One region of the Streptomyces sp. WMMC940 genome, then DNA from elsewhere that is predicted to be linked to it. Evidence: riboswitches for the same ligand, from Rfam matches in the RefSeq annotation. Region 1 holds a riboswitch; the other holds the start of a gene.

Region 1 (7,909 bases):
TTCCGGCCCTTGGGGCCAAGGGTGACCTTGACGGCGTCGGCGAGCTGGTTCATCCCGCGCTCGAGACCGCGCCGTGCCTCCTCGTCGAACGCGATGATCTTGGCCATGTGAAGTGGTCCTCCCGGACTGGGGTGGATTGCTCCGGACCGCGCTGGTGCCCGCGACGGACGGCCTGCACGCCTTGTGGTTCCTTGCCCCACCCGGCCTGCGGGCCTCACCGACCCGGTCCTTCGTTGTCACTCTCACTCGTAGAGTGCTAACGCCAATGATTAGCACTCGGACCCGGCGAGTGCAAGGCGCGACCGCGACTCGGGCGTCCATCAGGCCACGGCGTCACGGTCCGGGACCGGACCCGGCGCAGGCGCGGCCCGCACACCTCGCAGGTCGTGACCCCGCGCTCGGCGGCGAGCGGACCGGCCAAGGCCCGGAACCACTCCCGCGCACGGCGGCGAGCAGTCAGGCCGCGACGAAGGCGGCCCCGGGCACGGCCGCGGCGAAAACGGCCCCCGGGCACGGCGGAGGGTCCGTGCCCCTGGCACGGACCCTCCGTCACGTTGCTGCAGTCAGTCGGCGCTCAGCCGGCTACGCGGACCATGTCCGCCTGCGGCCCCTTCTGGCCCTGCGAGATCTCGAACTCGACTCGCTGACCCTCCTCCAGGGTGCGGTATCCGTCCATCTGGATCGCGCTGTAGTGGACGAAAACATCCGCACCACCGTCGACCGCGATGAAGCCATACCCCTTCTCCGCGTTGAACCACTTGACGGTGCCCTGAGCCATGCCTAACTCCCCTATTACTGGCCCTTGCACAGGACCGCACTTCGCGGACCCGGGTCAGACCTCACCCAGCGGTGTCCCCCGGTGCCCGGAGGGGCATACGGATGACCCATGGATGTGCGCCGGAACGCGTCGACCGCGGCTGAATGTATCTGTCCAACTGCCGTCTGCAACAGGTCAATCGGACGAGAATTCCGGGCAGGACCGAAAGGACGACTTAGTAGAAATACGAGCATTCCCGGGCAAGTCGGGCCGGACAAAGCGCACTTACCGCGCATCACGCTCGAACACTTTGGCTGTTTCCTGTCGTGCGCGACCGCATTCTCATATGCGCCTGGCACACGCAGCGGAGGGGGCTTCCCCAACTCTATCGCGCTCAACCATGCAGAAACGCCCCCTCCGCCGAGCTTGCGGAGGGGGCACTTCTGCTGACTCTGCGTGGCGATCAGCCGCCCGCCACCGCGGGGATGATCGACACCCCGGCACCGTCCGGCGTCGCCGTCTCCAGGCCCTGCTCGAAGCGCACGTCGTCGTCGTTGACGTACACGTTCACGAAACGGCGCAGCTTGCCCTGGTCGTCCAGGACCCGGGCCGCGATGCCCGTGTGGTGCTTCTCCAGGTCGGCGATGACCTCGGCGAGGGTGGCACCCTCGGCCGGGACCTCGGCCCGGCCGCCCGTGTAGGTGCGGAGGATGGTGGGGATGCGGACGTTGACGCTCATGCGAGGCCAGCCTCTCGGAAGGAGTCCAGGTTGGGGCGGATGACTGCGGACATACCCGTCGTCGGGGCCACCGCGTCGAGGGTCTTGAGGCCGTCACCCGTGTTGACGACCACCGTGGTGAGGGACGGGTCGATCACCCCGGCCTCGATCAGCTTCTTCGCCACACCGAGGGTCGTGCCGCCCGCGGTCTCGGTGAAGATGCCCTCGGTGCGGGCCAGCAGCTTGATCGCGTCCACGATCTCCTCGTCGGTGACGTCCTCCACGGCACCACCGGTGCGCCGGCAGATGTCGAGCACGTACGGACCGTCCGCCGGGTTGCCGATCGCCAGGGACTTGGCGATGGTGTCCGGCTTCTGCGGCCTGACCACGTCGTGGCCGGCCTTGAACGCCACGGACACCGGGGAGCAGCCCTCGGCCTGGGCACCGAAGATCTTGTAGGGCCGGTCCTCGACCAGACCCAGCTTGATCAGCTCCTGGAGCCCCTTGTCGATCTTGGTGAGCTGGGAGCCGGAGGCGATCGGGATGACGATCTGGTCCGGCAGTCGCCAGCCGAGCTGCTCGCAGATCTCGTACGCCAGCGTCTTGGAGCCCTCGGCGTAGTACGGGCGGAGGTTGACGTTGACGAAGCCCCAGCCCTCGCCGGCCGGGTCGCCGATGAGCTCGGAGCAGAAGCGGTTGACGTCGTCGTAGTTGCCCTCGATGCCGATCAGCTCTCCGCCGTAGACGGCGGCCATGACCACCTTGCCCTGCTCCAGGTCGTGCGGGATGAACACGCAGGAGCGGAAGCCGGCGCGCGCGGCCGCGGCACCCACGGCACCGGCCAGGTTGCCGGTGGAGGAGCAGGAGAGGGTCGTGAAGCCGAAGGCCCGGGCGGCCTCGATCGCCTGGGCGACGACCCGGTCCTTGAAGGAGTGGGTCGGGTTGCCGGAGTCGTCCTTGACCCAGAGTCCGCCGGTGACGCCGAGCTCGCGCGCGAGGTTGTCGGCCTGGACGAGCTTGGTGAAGCCCGGGTTCAGGTTCGGCTTGCTCGCCACGTCGGCGGGCACGGGCAGCAGCGGCGCGTAGCGCCAGATGTTCTCCGGACCGCTCTCGATCCGCTTGCGCAGTTCCTCGACGTCGCCGCTCGGCAGGTCGTACGCGACTTCGAGCGGCCCGAAACAGGCTTCGCAGGCGAAGATCGGACCGAGGGCGAAGCGCTCGCCGCACTCGCGGCAGGAGAGCCCGGAGGCGGGGCCCAGGTCGACGGTGTCGGCAGAATCGGTGGTGGCAACAGTCTGCACAGCCATGGAGGCGAGGCCCTTTCTCCTCATCTTCCCCGCGGTGCGTTTCACCGCGAGACGGAATTGGCACCTTCCCTAGCCGTGAGCCTCGGCCGCGACGCGCGACGAGATCGGCTGGAGGGTTGCCGGGGCTTCAACGGGCCGTGTCCCTCTGCCCCTCTGGATGAGCGGTATTCGATTGTCTCGGCGCGACGACCCCGACATGCATCTGCGGTCCGCGTTGTTCAAGACTGTAACCGAACCCCCGGACGCTTGAGATGGCCGTCCGATCCGCGAGATGGAGATCACGTGCTGGAAGAGGTGGAGCGCTGGCTGGCCCGGCGGTCCTGGTCGGTGGCGGACCGTCCACTGGACCGGCTGCTGTCCGCCAAGCAGGACACCACGGTCAGCGTGGTGCTCCCCGCGCTGAACGAGGAGGCGACGGTCGGGGAGATCGTCGCCGCGATCCGGCGCGACCTGATGACCGACGCGGTGCCGCTCGTGGACGAGCTGGTCGTCGTGGACTCGGGGTCGACGGACCGCACCGCCGAGGTCGCCGCACGCGCCGGCGCCCGGGTGGTGCACCGGGACGCGATACTCCCGCGCATCCCGGCCGCGCCCGGCAAGGGCGAGGTGCTGTGGCGTTCCCTCCTGGCGACCGGAGGCGACGTCGTCTGCTTCGTGGACGCCGACCTGAAGGAGTTCTCGGCGGACTTCGTGTCCGGGACCGTCGGACCGCTGCTGACCGACCCCGAGGTGCAGTTCGTCAAGGCGATGTACGACCGGCCGCTCGGCGACGCGCCCGGCCAGGGCGGGAGGGTGACCGAGCTGGTGGCCCGGCCCCTGCTCAATCTGCACTGGCCGCAGCTCGCGGGGTTCGTCCAGCCGCTCGGCGGGGAGTACGCGGCGCGGCGCTCGCTGCTGGAGCGGCTGCCGTTCCCGGTCGGCTACGGGGTGGAGCTGGGCCTGCTGGTCGACGCGCTGCACACGGTGGGCCTGGACGCGTTGGCGCAGGTGGACGTGGGCGTACGGCTGCACCGCCACCAGGACGGGCAGGCGCTGGGCCGGATGGCGGCGGCGATCTATCGCACGGCCCAGCTGCGCCTGTCCCGAGGGCACCTGGTCCGCCCGGCCCTGACCCAGTTCGAGCGCGGCGAGGCCGGGTTCGTCCCGCGGACGCACGCGGTGGACACGGAGGAGCGCCCACCGATGGTGGACATCGCCGAGTACGCGAGACGGGCGGGGCGACGCAACACGGGCGCGGCGTAACACGGCCCAGCCGGGATGATTGTCTACATTTCGGACTTATGGGCAATGCGAGTTCACAGGGTGCTCGGGTCTTCCGTCCTGTTCGGGCCGTGCCCGGCCAGGAACCGACGAGGGGCCGCGGGCGCAGCAGAGGCGATCGGCCCCGGTTCCTCGGGGCCCTGGCGGTCGCCGCGGGTGCCGCCGCCGTCACGACGGGCTTGGTGCCGGCGGCTGCCGCCCTGTCGGCGCCGGCCCCCGATCTGGAGATCACCAAGACGGCGTCGGCGAAGAGGGTCGCCCTCGGGGACACCCTCACGTTCACCATCAGGGCGACGAACAACGGCGAGCGGGACCTCCCCGACGTGCGCTTCACCGACGATCTCGGCGGCACCCTCGACGACGCCGTCTACGACCGCAACGCCCGGACCACCCTCGGCCGGGTCGCGTACGCCGAGCCCGTGCTCTCCTACTCGGGTGCCATCCCGGCCGGGAGGACGGCGACCGTCACCTACTCGGTCACCGTGGGCGGCGAGGACGGTGGCGACGGCGGCGACGGCCGGCTCGGCGGCGGCCTGGAGGTCCAGTCCCCGCGGTCCAACTGCGGCACCGGCACCAAGGACGCCCGGTGCACGGCGGCGCCCGTGGCCGAGGAGGTCGGGGAGCTCGGGGCTCCCCGTACCGACCTCGGCGACGAGGAGAGTCACGACCACAGCCTCGAACAGGGCCATGAGGACGGTCTCCACGGGGAGGGCGCCGAGGACGGTGCCCAGGGTGGGGCGGGCGTGCCGCCGGCCCCCGGTGGCCCCGGCAGTGCGGCGGGCGCCGGGCACGCCGGTGCCCCGGCCCACGACAGCGGTGACGGCAACGGCAGCGGGGCCGTCGGCCAGATCGCGGCCGCCGGCCACGACGGCGAGCGGCTCTGGCTGCTCGGCGGAGTGGCCCTGGCACTCTCGGCCGCCGGCGCCATCGCGCTCGCGGCGACGCGCGACCGGGGGAACCATTGATCACGTGAGCGCGACCGGTCGGGCCGTCGTCGGGGGACGGCACGCGACCGGGCCGGACCGGTGTCCGCACGCCGACCGGCGGCGCGTGACGGTCCGAAACCGTCTCCGGGAGACGCGGGCCCGGTCGGCCGTCCGGGCCCGCCCCCGACGGTCCCCGCCGGGCGGCAGGTCCGGGCCCGGCGAGTGACCGGACCACCAGGCACACCGCCTGCCCTGGGCCGAACCGGCGGCCCCGGACCGGGCGCACGTGTCCCGGGCCGGTCTCCGGTGGTCCCCCGGGGCGGCGCGCAGCCGGTCACCGGCCGCGGCCAACGGTCGTGGGCAGGTCTCCGACGATCTCCGGCGGTCTCCGGCCACGGAGTCCGCCGTACGTTTGAGCGGTTCCAGGAAGGGCTAGGTTTCGCGACATGGTCTCTGAGCACGAGCACGCCGCAAGAGTTCTCGTCGCCTCCAACCGGGGCCCGGTCACGTACGCCTTCCGGGAGGACGGCACGCTCGACGCGCGGCGCGGCGGCGGCGGACTGGTGTCCGGACTGTCGGCCATCGGCCCCGAGGCGGACGCCCTGTGGGTGTGCTCCGCACTCGGTGACGGGGACCGCGAGGCGGTGCGGCGCGGGATCGGCGAACCGGGCGTGCGGATGCTGGACATCGACGCCGCCGTGCATGCCGACGCGTACAACGGCATCGCGAACTCGGTCCTGTGGTTCGTCAACCACATGCTTTACCAGACACCGCTGGAGCCCGTCTTCGACGCCGGGTTCCGGCGCCAGTGGGTGGCGTACGAGGCGTACAACCAGGCCTTCGCGCAGGCCCTGGCCGAGTCGGCCGGCCCGGACGCGACCGTACTGGTGCAGGACTACCACCTCGCGCTGGTACCGGGCATGCTCCGGGACCTGCGGCCCGATCTGCGCATCGGCCACTTCTCGCACACTCCGTGGGCCCCGCCGGAGTACTTCCGGATGCTCCCGGACGACATCGCCGAGCAGTTGCTCCTCGGGATGCTCGGGGCGAACCGGCTGGGGTTCCTGACCCAGCGGTGGCTCGGCGCCTTCCAGGACTGCTGCCACCGGGTCCTGGCCGACCACGACGTGGACCCGCACTGGCCGAAGGACGGGCCGCCCAGCCTCGAGTACCGGCTGCGGGGGCACCGCCGGCGGCGGACCGAGCTCGGGGTGCACGGCCTGGGCGCCGACGCGGACTTCCTGCGGGAGCGGTCGCGCAGGGCGGACGTGGACGAGCGCATGGCCGCGCTGCGCGAGCAGATCGGCGGCGACGAGCGCGGACCGGACCGCCGGAGGACGATCGTGCGCGTGGACCGGACCGAGCTGTCCAAGAACATCGTGCGCGGACTGCTCGCGTACCGCACCCTGCTGGACGAGCACCCGGAATGGCGCGAGCGGGTCGTGCACCTCGCCTTCGCCTACCCCTCGCGCCAGGACCTGGCCGTGTACCGCGACTACACGGCCGAGGTCTCCCGGGTCGCGGAGGAGATCAACGCCCGGTACGGCACGCCCGGCTGGACCCCGGTGCTCCTGCACGTCAAGGACGACTTCGCCCGCTCGCTGGCGGCGTACCGGATGGCCGACGTCGCCCTCGTGAACCCCATCCGCGACGGGATGAACCTCGTCGCCAAGGAGATCCCGGTCGTCTCCGAGGCGGGCTGCGCGCTGGTGCTGTCGCGCGAGGCGGGCGCGTACGCGGAACTCGGCGACGACGCGCTGGTGGTGAACCCGTACGACGTGACGGGCACCGCCGACGCACTCCACCGGGCGCTGTCCATGCCGGACACCGAACGCGCGGAGCGCAGCAAGCGCCTGGCCGCGGCGGCGACCGCGCTGCCACCGCAGCAGTGGTTCCTGGACCAGCTGCACGCGCTGGAGGCGCTGGACGAGGGCGTCACGGAGGCGGACTGACACGGGGCGGGTGGGCCCGGCGGCACGCGCCGCTCCCGTACGCGCACCCGCCCCTGCCCGTAACGGGCTCCACCCCCCGCTGTACGAGCGCGACCGGGCCCGCGCCGGGCTCCGCCCCGCACCGGCGGCGACCGGTGCCACGTCGGGCAGGGGCGGCGGCCCGAGCCGACTGGGCGGACGCGGCAACCGGTCGATCCTCAACCTCGGGGGTCGATGCGGTCCGCCAGGGCGGCGAGGAACGCGACGACGGCGGCGGGACCGGGCAGCGGGAGGTCGGCGCGCTCGGCGAGTTCGGGGACCTCGCCGCCGCTGCAGAGGAGCAGTCCGGGCACTCCGTCCGAACGGAGCTTCTCCACGGCGGCGAAGGCGGCCAGATCACCGAGGTCGTCGCCGGCGTAGACGACCGCGGAAGCGTTCACCTCGCGGACGTACTCGGCGAGCGCGATGCCCTTGTCGACGCCCGGCGGGCGCACTTCGAGGACGAGGCGGCCGGGTTCGACGATCAGTCCGTGGCGCGCGGCGAGATCGGCGATCGGCTCGCGCAGCGCCTCGAACGCGGCCTGCGGGTCGTCGGCGCGGCGGGTGTGCACGGCGACCGCGCGGCCCTTCTCCTCGATCCAGGTGCCCTGCCACACCCCCATCGAGTCGAGGAGGCCGGGCAGCTCGGCCCGTACCGCGGCGACGCCCGGGTGCTCGGGCTGGGCGTGGACGGTGCCGCTGACGGCGTCCCACCGCTCGGCACCGTAGTGCCCCAGGACGACGAGGTGTTCCAGACCCTCGATGCCGGCGAACCCGCCGTACCGGACGGCGACCCCGGCCGGCCGACCGGTCACCACGACGACCGACCTCACGAGCGGCGCGAGTCGCGCCAGCGAGGGCACCGTCGAGGGATGCGCCCTCGCCTGCTCGGGATCCGGGACGATCTCCGCCAGCGTCCCGTCGAAATCCAGTGCGACCACGCTGTCCGAGGGCCGTTCGAGGACCGCGGC
Region 2 (7,909 bases), 1.6 Mb from region 1:
GATCTGCATGGGTCTGCAGCGGCGCGACAAGGACAAGGTGCTGCACGGACGCGAGTCCGGCATCATCAAGCGCCTGCCGCACGGTGAGTTCGTCGAGGTCCACGAGCCGCTGACGCAGGAGGCCCTGCACACGCTCACCGCCCACCAGCAGTACACGCCGGTCGAGATCGGCCCGACGGTCGACGAGAACGGCGTGGAGCGGAAGGTCCCGCGCGCCGAGAGGCTCCGGGCGCGGCTCAGCAAGGCGTACTACGGCAAGGACAACCAGGTCGCGAAGCCGACCGTCGAGGAGTACAAGGAGATCACGAGCGGCCACGGCCACCACTGATCCCCTTCGCTGATCGCAGCGATCGCCACGGCCGGGTACCTCCCGGCGACAGTCGGGCGGAGAGCCCCGTCCATCCGATGGACGGGGCTCTCCGCCGTCCCGGGGGTCGATAGGGTGGGGGCATTCCCATCCGAACGGACCCAGGAGCGACCATGAGCGCTGTGACCCCCGCAGGTGGATCCACCGCGGCGGGCCTTTCCTGGCCCGAGGTGCTGGACTCCCTGCTGTACGGCCGTGACCAGAGCGCGGAGGCCACCGCCTGGGCCATGGACCGCATCCTGCGGGGCGAGGCGACCGACGCGCAGATCGCGGGCTTCGCCGTGGCTCTGCGGGCCAAGGGCGAGACCGTCGAGGAGATCTCCGGGCTCGTGCGGACGATGTACGAGCACGCCAGGACGATCGAGGTGCCCGGGGACACGGTGGACATCGTGGGCACGGGCGGCGACGGCGCCAAGACCGTCAACATCTCCACCATGTCCGCGATCGTCGTGGCCGGCACCGGCGCGAAGGTGGTCAAGCACGGCAACCGGGCCGCGTCGAGCGCGAGCGGCGCCTCGGACGTCCTGGAGAAGCTCGGCGTCAATCTGGAGCTGACACCGGAGCGGGTCGCCGCGGTCGCCGAGGAGGCGGGGATCACCTTCTGCTTCGCGGTGAAGTTCCACCCGGCGCTGCGGCACGTCGCCGCGGCCCGCAGGGAGCTCGGCATCCGCACGACGTTCAACTTCCTGGGGCCGCTGACCAACCCCGCTCGGGTGGGGGCCCAGGCCACCGGCGTCGCGGACGCCCGGATGGCGCCGATCATGGCGGGTGTGCTGGCCGCGCGCGGCTCCAGCGCGCTGGTCTTCCGCGGCGACGACGGCCTGGACGAGCTCACGACGACCGCGACCTCGCGGGTGTGGGCGGTCCGGAACGGCGCCGTGCACGAGGAGACCTTCGACCCCCGGGACGTGGGCATCGAGCCGGTCCCGGTGGAGGCACTGCGCGGCGCGGACGCCTCGTACAACGCGGATGTCGCCCGCCGGCTGCTCGCCGGGGAGACCGGGCCCGTGCGGGACGCGGTCCTGCTGAACTCGGCCGCGGCGCTGGTCGCGCTCGGCAAGGACGAGGGCGATCTCGTGGACCGGCTCAGGGCCGGGATGGCGCGGGCCGCGGAGTCCATCGACTCGGGCGCGGCGAAGCGGGCGCTGGACCGCTGGGTGGCCGCGAGCAACGCATGATGTGGCGCGGGGCGCAGTCCGGATGGCGGACTGCGCCTTGCGTGCCGTGAGACGTGTGGCAGGATGCTTCCCAAGGTCATGAGTGACAGCGACTACGGCCCCGGCCCGCTGTCCGGCAACCCTCCGTCCGTGGCGGGGTGCCCCGGGTGAAGACCAGGCCGTGGGCAGCGAGGTCCGCGGCAAGCGCGGACCCCGCGGACATCGGTGAATGTCGCAACCCTGGGGTCCTGGTCCTCGAGGGAGCTGTCTCGTGAGCAAGCGAATGCGTTAGGGCCGTCGGCCCCTCTCCTCCTCCGTGCGCGTACCCGTGGTGCCGCGCGTCGAGGCAACACCCGTATGCGGAACGGCCGTTGTGAGCCGTCATACCGCGGGCGGGTCCTTTCGCACCTATTCGCCCTTGTCTGCCGGGAGATACCGTCATGTCCGTGCACCCGAACACCGTCGAGACCGCCGCCCCTGCCGCAGCCTTCACCGCCACGTCCGGGGACGGCTCGACCGCGGCCGGCGCGGCCGGCGCCACCGCCACCGCCGTTCGTACCGCCGCCGGCGACCACGACCCCTGCTGTGACGCCCCGCTGCCGGTGCTCGGACGGGACGTCACCGTGCCGCTCGTGACCGGTGGCGAAGTCACCTACGCCGCGCTCGACTACGCGGCCAGCGCCCCGGCCCTGCAGCGTGTGTGGGACGACGTCGCCGCGTACGCCCCGTACTACGGCAGCGTCCACCGCGGCGCCGGGTACCTCTCGCAGCTGTCCACCGACCTGTTCGAGGACGGCCGGGCAACGGTCCATGAGTTCCTGGACTGCCGCGACGGCGACCAGGTCGTGTTCACGCGGTCGACGACCGACTCGCTGAACCTGCTGGCCGGCGCGCTCCCCGACGGCTGCGAGGTCTTCGTCTTCGAGACCGAGCACCACGCCGCCCTGCTGCCGTGGGCGAGCGCCCGCGTGACGTACCTGAACGCGCCGCGCACCCCGGGCGAGGCGGTCCGGACGCTGGAGTCGGCGCTCGCCGGCCGCGATCCCCACGGCCCCGCCCTGGTCTGTGTGACCGGTGCGTCCAACGTGACGGGCGAGCTGTGGCCGGTAAGGGAACTGGCCGCCGCGGCGCACGCCCACGGCGCGCGCATCGTCCTGGACGCCGCCCAGCTCGCCCCGCACCACCGCGTCTCCGTGCGGGAGCTGGACGTCGACTGGGTCGCCTTCTCCGGGCACAAGCTGTACGCGCCGTTCGGCTCCGGTGTGCTCGCCGGCCGCGCGGACTGGCTGCAGGGCGCCGAGCCGTACCTCGCGGGCGGCGGCGCCTCGCGGAGGGTCTCGCGGCGTACCGACGGCGGCGTGGACGTCGAGTGGCACACCACCGCGGCCCGCCACGAGGCCGGTTCGCCGAACGTCATCGGCGTCCACGCGATCGCCTCCGCCTGCAGGGCGCTCACGGAGGCGGGCTTCGACGCCCTCGTCGAGCGCGAACGGCACCTCATCGCGAAGGTCCGTGCGGGTCTCGCCGAAGTGCCCGAGGTCCGGGTGCTGTCGCTGTTCGGCGACGACTCCCCCCGGGTCGGCGTCATCTCCTTCGTGGTGGAGGGCTGGAACAGCTCGCACTTCGCGGCCGCGCTGTCCGCCGAGTACGGCATCGGCGTGCGCGACGGACTGTTCTGCGCCCATCCGCTGGTGCGCACGCTGCTGGGCGGTGACCCGCGGGAGGCCGGCGAGTGCGGTGCCCCGGAGACCGGGCAGGGCGAGCGTAGCGAGGTGGGGGTCCACCCGGCCGAGGGCCGGGGGAGGTCGCTGAACGCGATCCGGGTCAGCTTCGGGGCCGGCACGCCGGACGAGCACGTGGAGCGGTTCGTGGGGGCGGTCGCGGAACTGGTGCGCGACGGTGCGAAGTGGAACTACCGCACCGAGGACGGGCGCTGCGTCCCCGCCGTGTGAGCGGTGCGGGCCGAGTCAGCCGTGCGGGCCGTGTGAGCGGTGCGGGCCGGACGGGCGGCGGCGGGGCCCCTCCCGCACCGGCGCCGGCAGCCCCGACCGCTCTGCCTGCGGCCAGGCCGGGTCCGCGGCTCGCGGCACCGCAGGCCGGGCCCGACCGCTGCGGCGGGCACCGGCCGACCCGGGGGCCGCGATGCCGGGGCGCGAACGCGCTCGACGCGGAACTACGCGTCGAGCCCGATCGCGAACGCCGCCTCCAGGTCGTGCTGGGAGTACGTACGGAACGCGACATGGGTGTCGGTGGCCTCGACGCCCGGGATCTTGCTGATCCGGCCCGGGATCACATCGGCGAGGTCGTCGTGTTTCGCGACCCGGACCATGGCGATCAGGTCGTGGGTGCCGGTGACCGAGAAGACCTCGCTGACGCTGTCCAGGGAGGCGATCGACTCGGCGATCTCGGGGATGCGGTCCACACTGGTCTTGATGAGCACGATCGCGGTGATCACGGCTGTCCTTCTCCCTCGGTGGCCGCTGCTGGGGGTTTCACTCTAGCGGCCTGCCGGAATCGGCCCCACGCGTAGAGGAATCCGATGCCGAACCCCACCAGATGTGCCAGATACGCCACCCCGGGCCCCGTGGACGAGCTCTGGGCCTCCGCCAGCCACTGCAGGACGAACCAGAAGACCAGCACGATCCAGGCGGGGAAGCGCAGCGGCAGGAAGAAGAGGAAGGGGTAGAGGCTTGTCACCCGCCTCCTCGGGAAGAGGCAGAGAAAGGCGCCCAGCACGCCCGAGATGGCTCCGGACGCCCCCACGAGCGTGTGGTCCGACTCCGCGTTGGCCGCCGCGTAGGCGAGGAGCGCCAGATAGCCGCACCCCAGGTAGAAGAGCGCGAACTCCGCGTGCCCCATGCGTTCTTCGACCATGGCGCCGAAGACGTGGAGGAAGAGCATGTTGCCCAGCAGATGGAGCCAGCTGCCGTGCACGAAGAGCGCGGTCAGCGGGGTGAGCAGGGCCCTCGGGGAGCCCCCCGTCAGTTCGCTCGGGATCACTCCCCAGCGTTCGAAGTGGACGGCCTGGGCGGTGAGCAGGGCTTCTCCGGTGCCGTACGACGGGTTGAGCCCGGAGACCGGACCGACGACGAACAGGAGGCAGCACATGCCGATCGCTCCGTAGGTCACCACCGGGCCGGTCGTCATGCCCCGTACCGCTGTCCACCGATCGATCATGCCCAGAGCATGGCGTACCGGGACCGATGCGGTCGGACCGCCTCGCCGTGTCACGGCGGACCCGTGAGGTCGTAGGGTTACGGGCAGTAGGCACGAGGAGACGAGGACGGCAGATGACGACGGTACCCATGCCGACGGAGACCACCCGGTGGCGCTGCACCCTGTGCGGCAATCTCACCCGCTTCGACGTGACCCGGTCCTCCAAGGTCGTCGAGTACGTCCATCTGGATCTGGCGGGGGAGCCCAAGGTGGAGGAGCGCGAGGTGGTGAGTGAGACCATCGAGTCGGTCCGCTGCCGATGGTGCAACGCCGTGGACCAGATCGAACTGGTGGACAGGCCGGGCAGCGGCTCCTGACGGAGCCGTGCGACCCGCGGGAAGACAGTGGGGTGACGGATCGTGGAGCAGCCCGAGAGCGGCGCCGGGCCGGCCGGTGCCGGCGACGCCGCCGAGGCGCTCGACCGCCCGCTGCCGGAAGGCGTGCGGCGACGGGTCGTCGCACTGGTCTCGGACGCCTTCGGCGGGCTGACCGTCACCGAACTGCCCGCCCAGTTGCGGCAGTACGCCCGCTTCACCCCGACCCGCCGGGCGAAGTACGCGGGCAATGCCATGGCCGCGGCCCTGGAGGGCGACCCCGTCTTCCGGCAGCGCATCGGTGAGCGGCTCCGCGACGCCCAGCCCGAGCTCGCCTCCGCACTGGAGTCCGGGACGCCTCCCGCGGCCGCCGACCCCGTCGACGTGGCGGCGGCCGCCTATGTGCTGCGGCCGGCCGGCTGGGGCAAGCTGGTGGCCGCCGCCGGCGAGGAGGCCCAGCGCGTCGACGCCGAGCGCGCGGACGAGGAGAGCAGGCGCGAGCTTCAGCGGCTCCGTGAGGAACTGGACCGGTTGAAGGCGCAGCACAAGGCGGAGACCGAGCGGCTGCGCACCGAGCTGGACGCGGCCCGCAAGGAGTCGGACGCGCTGCACCGCAAGCTGCGCAGCGCCCAGAGCGACGTCAAGCGCGCCGAGGCGGCCGTGCGCCGCGGCAACGCGGAGCACGAGGGCGCCAGGGCCGAGGCGCACGCGCAGGTCTCCGCGGCCGAGAGCGAGGCGCGCCGGCTCAAGGCCAGGCTCACCGAGGCGGAGGCCGCGGTCGAGGCGAGCCGCAAGGCCGCCCGCGAGGGCCGGTCGATCGAGGACATGCGGGTGCGGCTGCTGCTGGACACCGTGCTGGACGCGGCTTCCGGGCTGCGCCGCGAACTGGCCCTGCCCCCCGCCTCCCTGCACCCGGCCGACACCGTCGAGGCGGTGGAGCCCGGCCGGATGACCCCCAAGGACATCGCGGCGCGCGCACTGTCCGAGACCGATCCGGCGATGCTGGACCAGTTGCTGGCGCTGCCCCAGGTGCATCTGCTCGTGGACGGGTACAACGTCACGAAGACCGGCTATCCGACGATGCCGCTGGAGAAGCAGCGGCTGCGGCTGCTCGGTGGACTCGCGATGCTGGCCGCGCAGACCGGCGCCGAGATCACCTGTGTCTTCGACGGCGCCGAACTCGCCGCGCCCGTGCTGCTGGCGCCCCCTCGCGGGGTGCGGGTGCTGTTCTCCAAGCCCGGTGTGACCGCGGACGAGCTGATCCGCCAGCTGGTCCGGGCCGAGCCGCCGGGCCGGCCCGTGGTGGTGGTGTCCACGGACCGCGAAGTCGCCGACGGGGTGGCGAGGGCGGGGGCGAGGCCGGTCGCGTCCGCGATGTTGCTGAAGCGGCTTTCGCGTGTGTAGTGCGACTCGTAACTCCTGGGCCTAATGCCCGATTCCGCGGAACGTACCGTCAAGTCGCCGCTACTGCCCGTGGGGTGTGTGTAAAGAATGCGCTTCGTGGGCCAGATTTTTCTCATGAGGATTTGAACTGATCACAGGAAGGTCACTAGGGTCAGGCCTCGAACCTTCGCGCGGTTGATCGTCCATCCGGGATGACAGCGAAGGAACCGCCGATTTCGCGCAGTTCATCCCTTTTTCGTGGGGGATCGAGTGTGCGCGGAGCCGGGGATCCAACCCCCACGGCCCGGCAGGCGGCTCGAGGAAGAAGGAGCTCGCCTTCGTGGCGTCCCACCGTCGTCCCAAGCAGCCGAGCCGCACCCGTGTGACCGTGCTCACCGCGACCGCCGCCGCGGCCGTCGCCCTCACCTCCCAGGCCGCCCAGGCCGCTCCGGCCAAGCCGAGCAAGGACGAGGTCAAGGCCAAGGTCGACGCCCTCTACCACGAGGCGGAGAAGGCCACCGAGGACCACAGCCTGGCCAAGGAGCAGCAGACCAAGCTCCAGAAGGAGATCGACGCGATCCAGGACCGCGTCGCCCGTGGCCAGGACGAGCTCAACACCATGCGGGACAAGCTGGGTTCGGTGGCCAGCGCCCAGTACCGCTCCGGTGGCATAGACCCGTCCGTCCAGCTCTTCCTCTCCGGCGACCCGGACACGTACCTGGTCAAGGCGTCCGCGATGGACCAGCTCGGCGCCAAGCAGGCGACCGCGCTCGAGGACATCCAGTCGAAGCAGCGGGACCTCGCCCAGCAGCGCGCCGAGGCCACCCGCAAGCTCGGTGACCTCCAGGACGTCCGCAAGACGCTCGGCGAGAAGAAGGCCAAGATCCAGGGCAAGCTCTCCGAGGCCCAGAAGCTCCTCAACACCCTGACCGCCGCCGAGCGGGCGAAGATGCAGGAGGAGGAGCAGCGCGCCAGCCGTGCCGCCGGCGAGCGGGTGAACCTCGGCAACGAGGTGCCGGCCTCCCAGCGCGGTGCCGCCGCGCTGAACGCCGCCGCCACCCAGCTCGGCAAGCCGTACGTCTCCGGCGCCGAGGGCCCCAACTCCTACGACTGCTCCGGGCTGACCCAGTGGGCTTACCGCCAGGCAGGCGTGAGCCTCACCCGGACCACCTACACCCAGCAGAACGACGGTGTGAAGATCGGCCGCAGCCAGCTCAAGCCGGGCGACCTGGTCTTCTTCAACAGCCTTTCGCACGTGGGTCTGTACGCGGGCAACAACCAGATCCTGCACGCCCCGAAGCCAGGCACCGTCGTCCGCTACGAGTCCATGGACTACATGGGCACCTTCCAGTTCGGCGTCCGGATCTGACGCTCCTCCAACCGGCGCCCAATCGGGCGAATCACGGTATGTGCCGCTGACGGTGCGCCCCGCCGGTGACCTGTGGTCTCCCACGGGGCGTCACTGTACGTGC

What was found. Region 1 has a riboswitch for S-adenosylmethionine ahead of thrC (threonine synthase). Riboswitches for the same ligand answer to the same signal wherever they lie in the genome.
Region 2: it holds a riboswitch for S-adenosylmethionine, as region 1 does, so the genes downstream of both, O7595_RS25120 (aminotransferase class V-fold PLP-dependent enzyme) here and thrC (threonine synthase) in region 1, are expected to answer to the same signal.

The regions. Positions count from the first base shown of each region.
Region 1 covers NZ_JAPZBC010000001.1:4,137,832-4,145,740, reverse strand. Annotated here, with positions in the region: gene groL (chaperonin GroEL) at 1-107, opposite strand, end outside; gene O7595_RS18275 (cold-shock protein) at 575-778, opposite strand; gene O7595_RS18270 (MoaD/ThiS family protein) at 1,221-1,496, opposite strand; gene thrC (threonine synthase) at 1,493-2,782, opposite strand; SAM riboswitch class I at 2,800-2,946, opposite strand; gene O7595_RS18260 (glucosyl-3-phosphoglycerate synthase) at 3,065-4,024, shown strand; gene O7595_RS18255 (DUF7927 domain-containing protein) at 4,225-5,007, shown strand; gene O7595_RS18250 (alpha,alpha-trehalose-phosphate synthase (UDP-forming)) at 5,415-6,920, shown strand; gene otsB (trehalose-phosphatase) at 7,118-7,909, opposite strand, start outside.
Region 2 covers NZ_JAPZBC010000001.1:5,699,022-5,706,930, forward strand. Annotated here, with positions in the region: gene qcrB (cytochrome bc1 complex cytochrome b subunit) at 1-328, shown strand, start outside; gene trpD (anthranilate phosphoribosyltransferase) at 481-1,545, shown strand; SAM riboswitch class IV at 1,620-1,737, shown strand; gene O7595_RS25120 (aminotransferase class V-fold PLP-dependent enzyme) at 1,965-3,476, shown strand; gene O7595_RS25125 (Lrp/AsnC family transcriptional regulator) at 3,698-3,979, opposite strand; gene O7595_RS25130 (rhomboid family intramembrane serine protease) at 3,976-4,701, opposite strand; gene O7595_RS25135 (hypothetical protein) at 4,815-5,057, shown strand; gene O7595_RS25140 (NYN domain-containing protein) at 5,100-6,458, shown strand; gene O7595_RS25145 (C40 family peptidase) at 6,778-7,806, shown strand.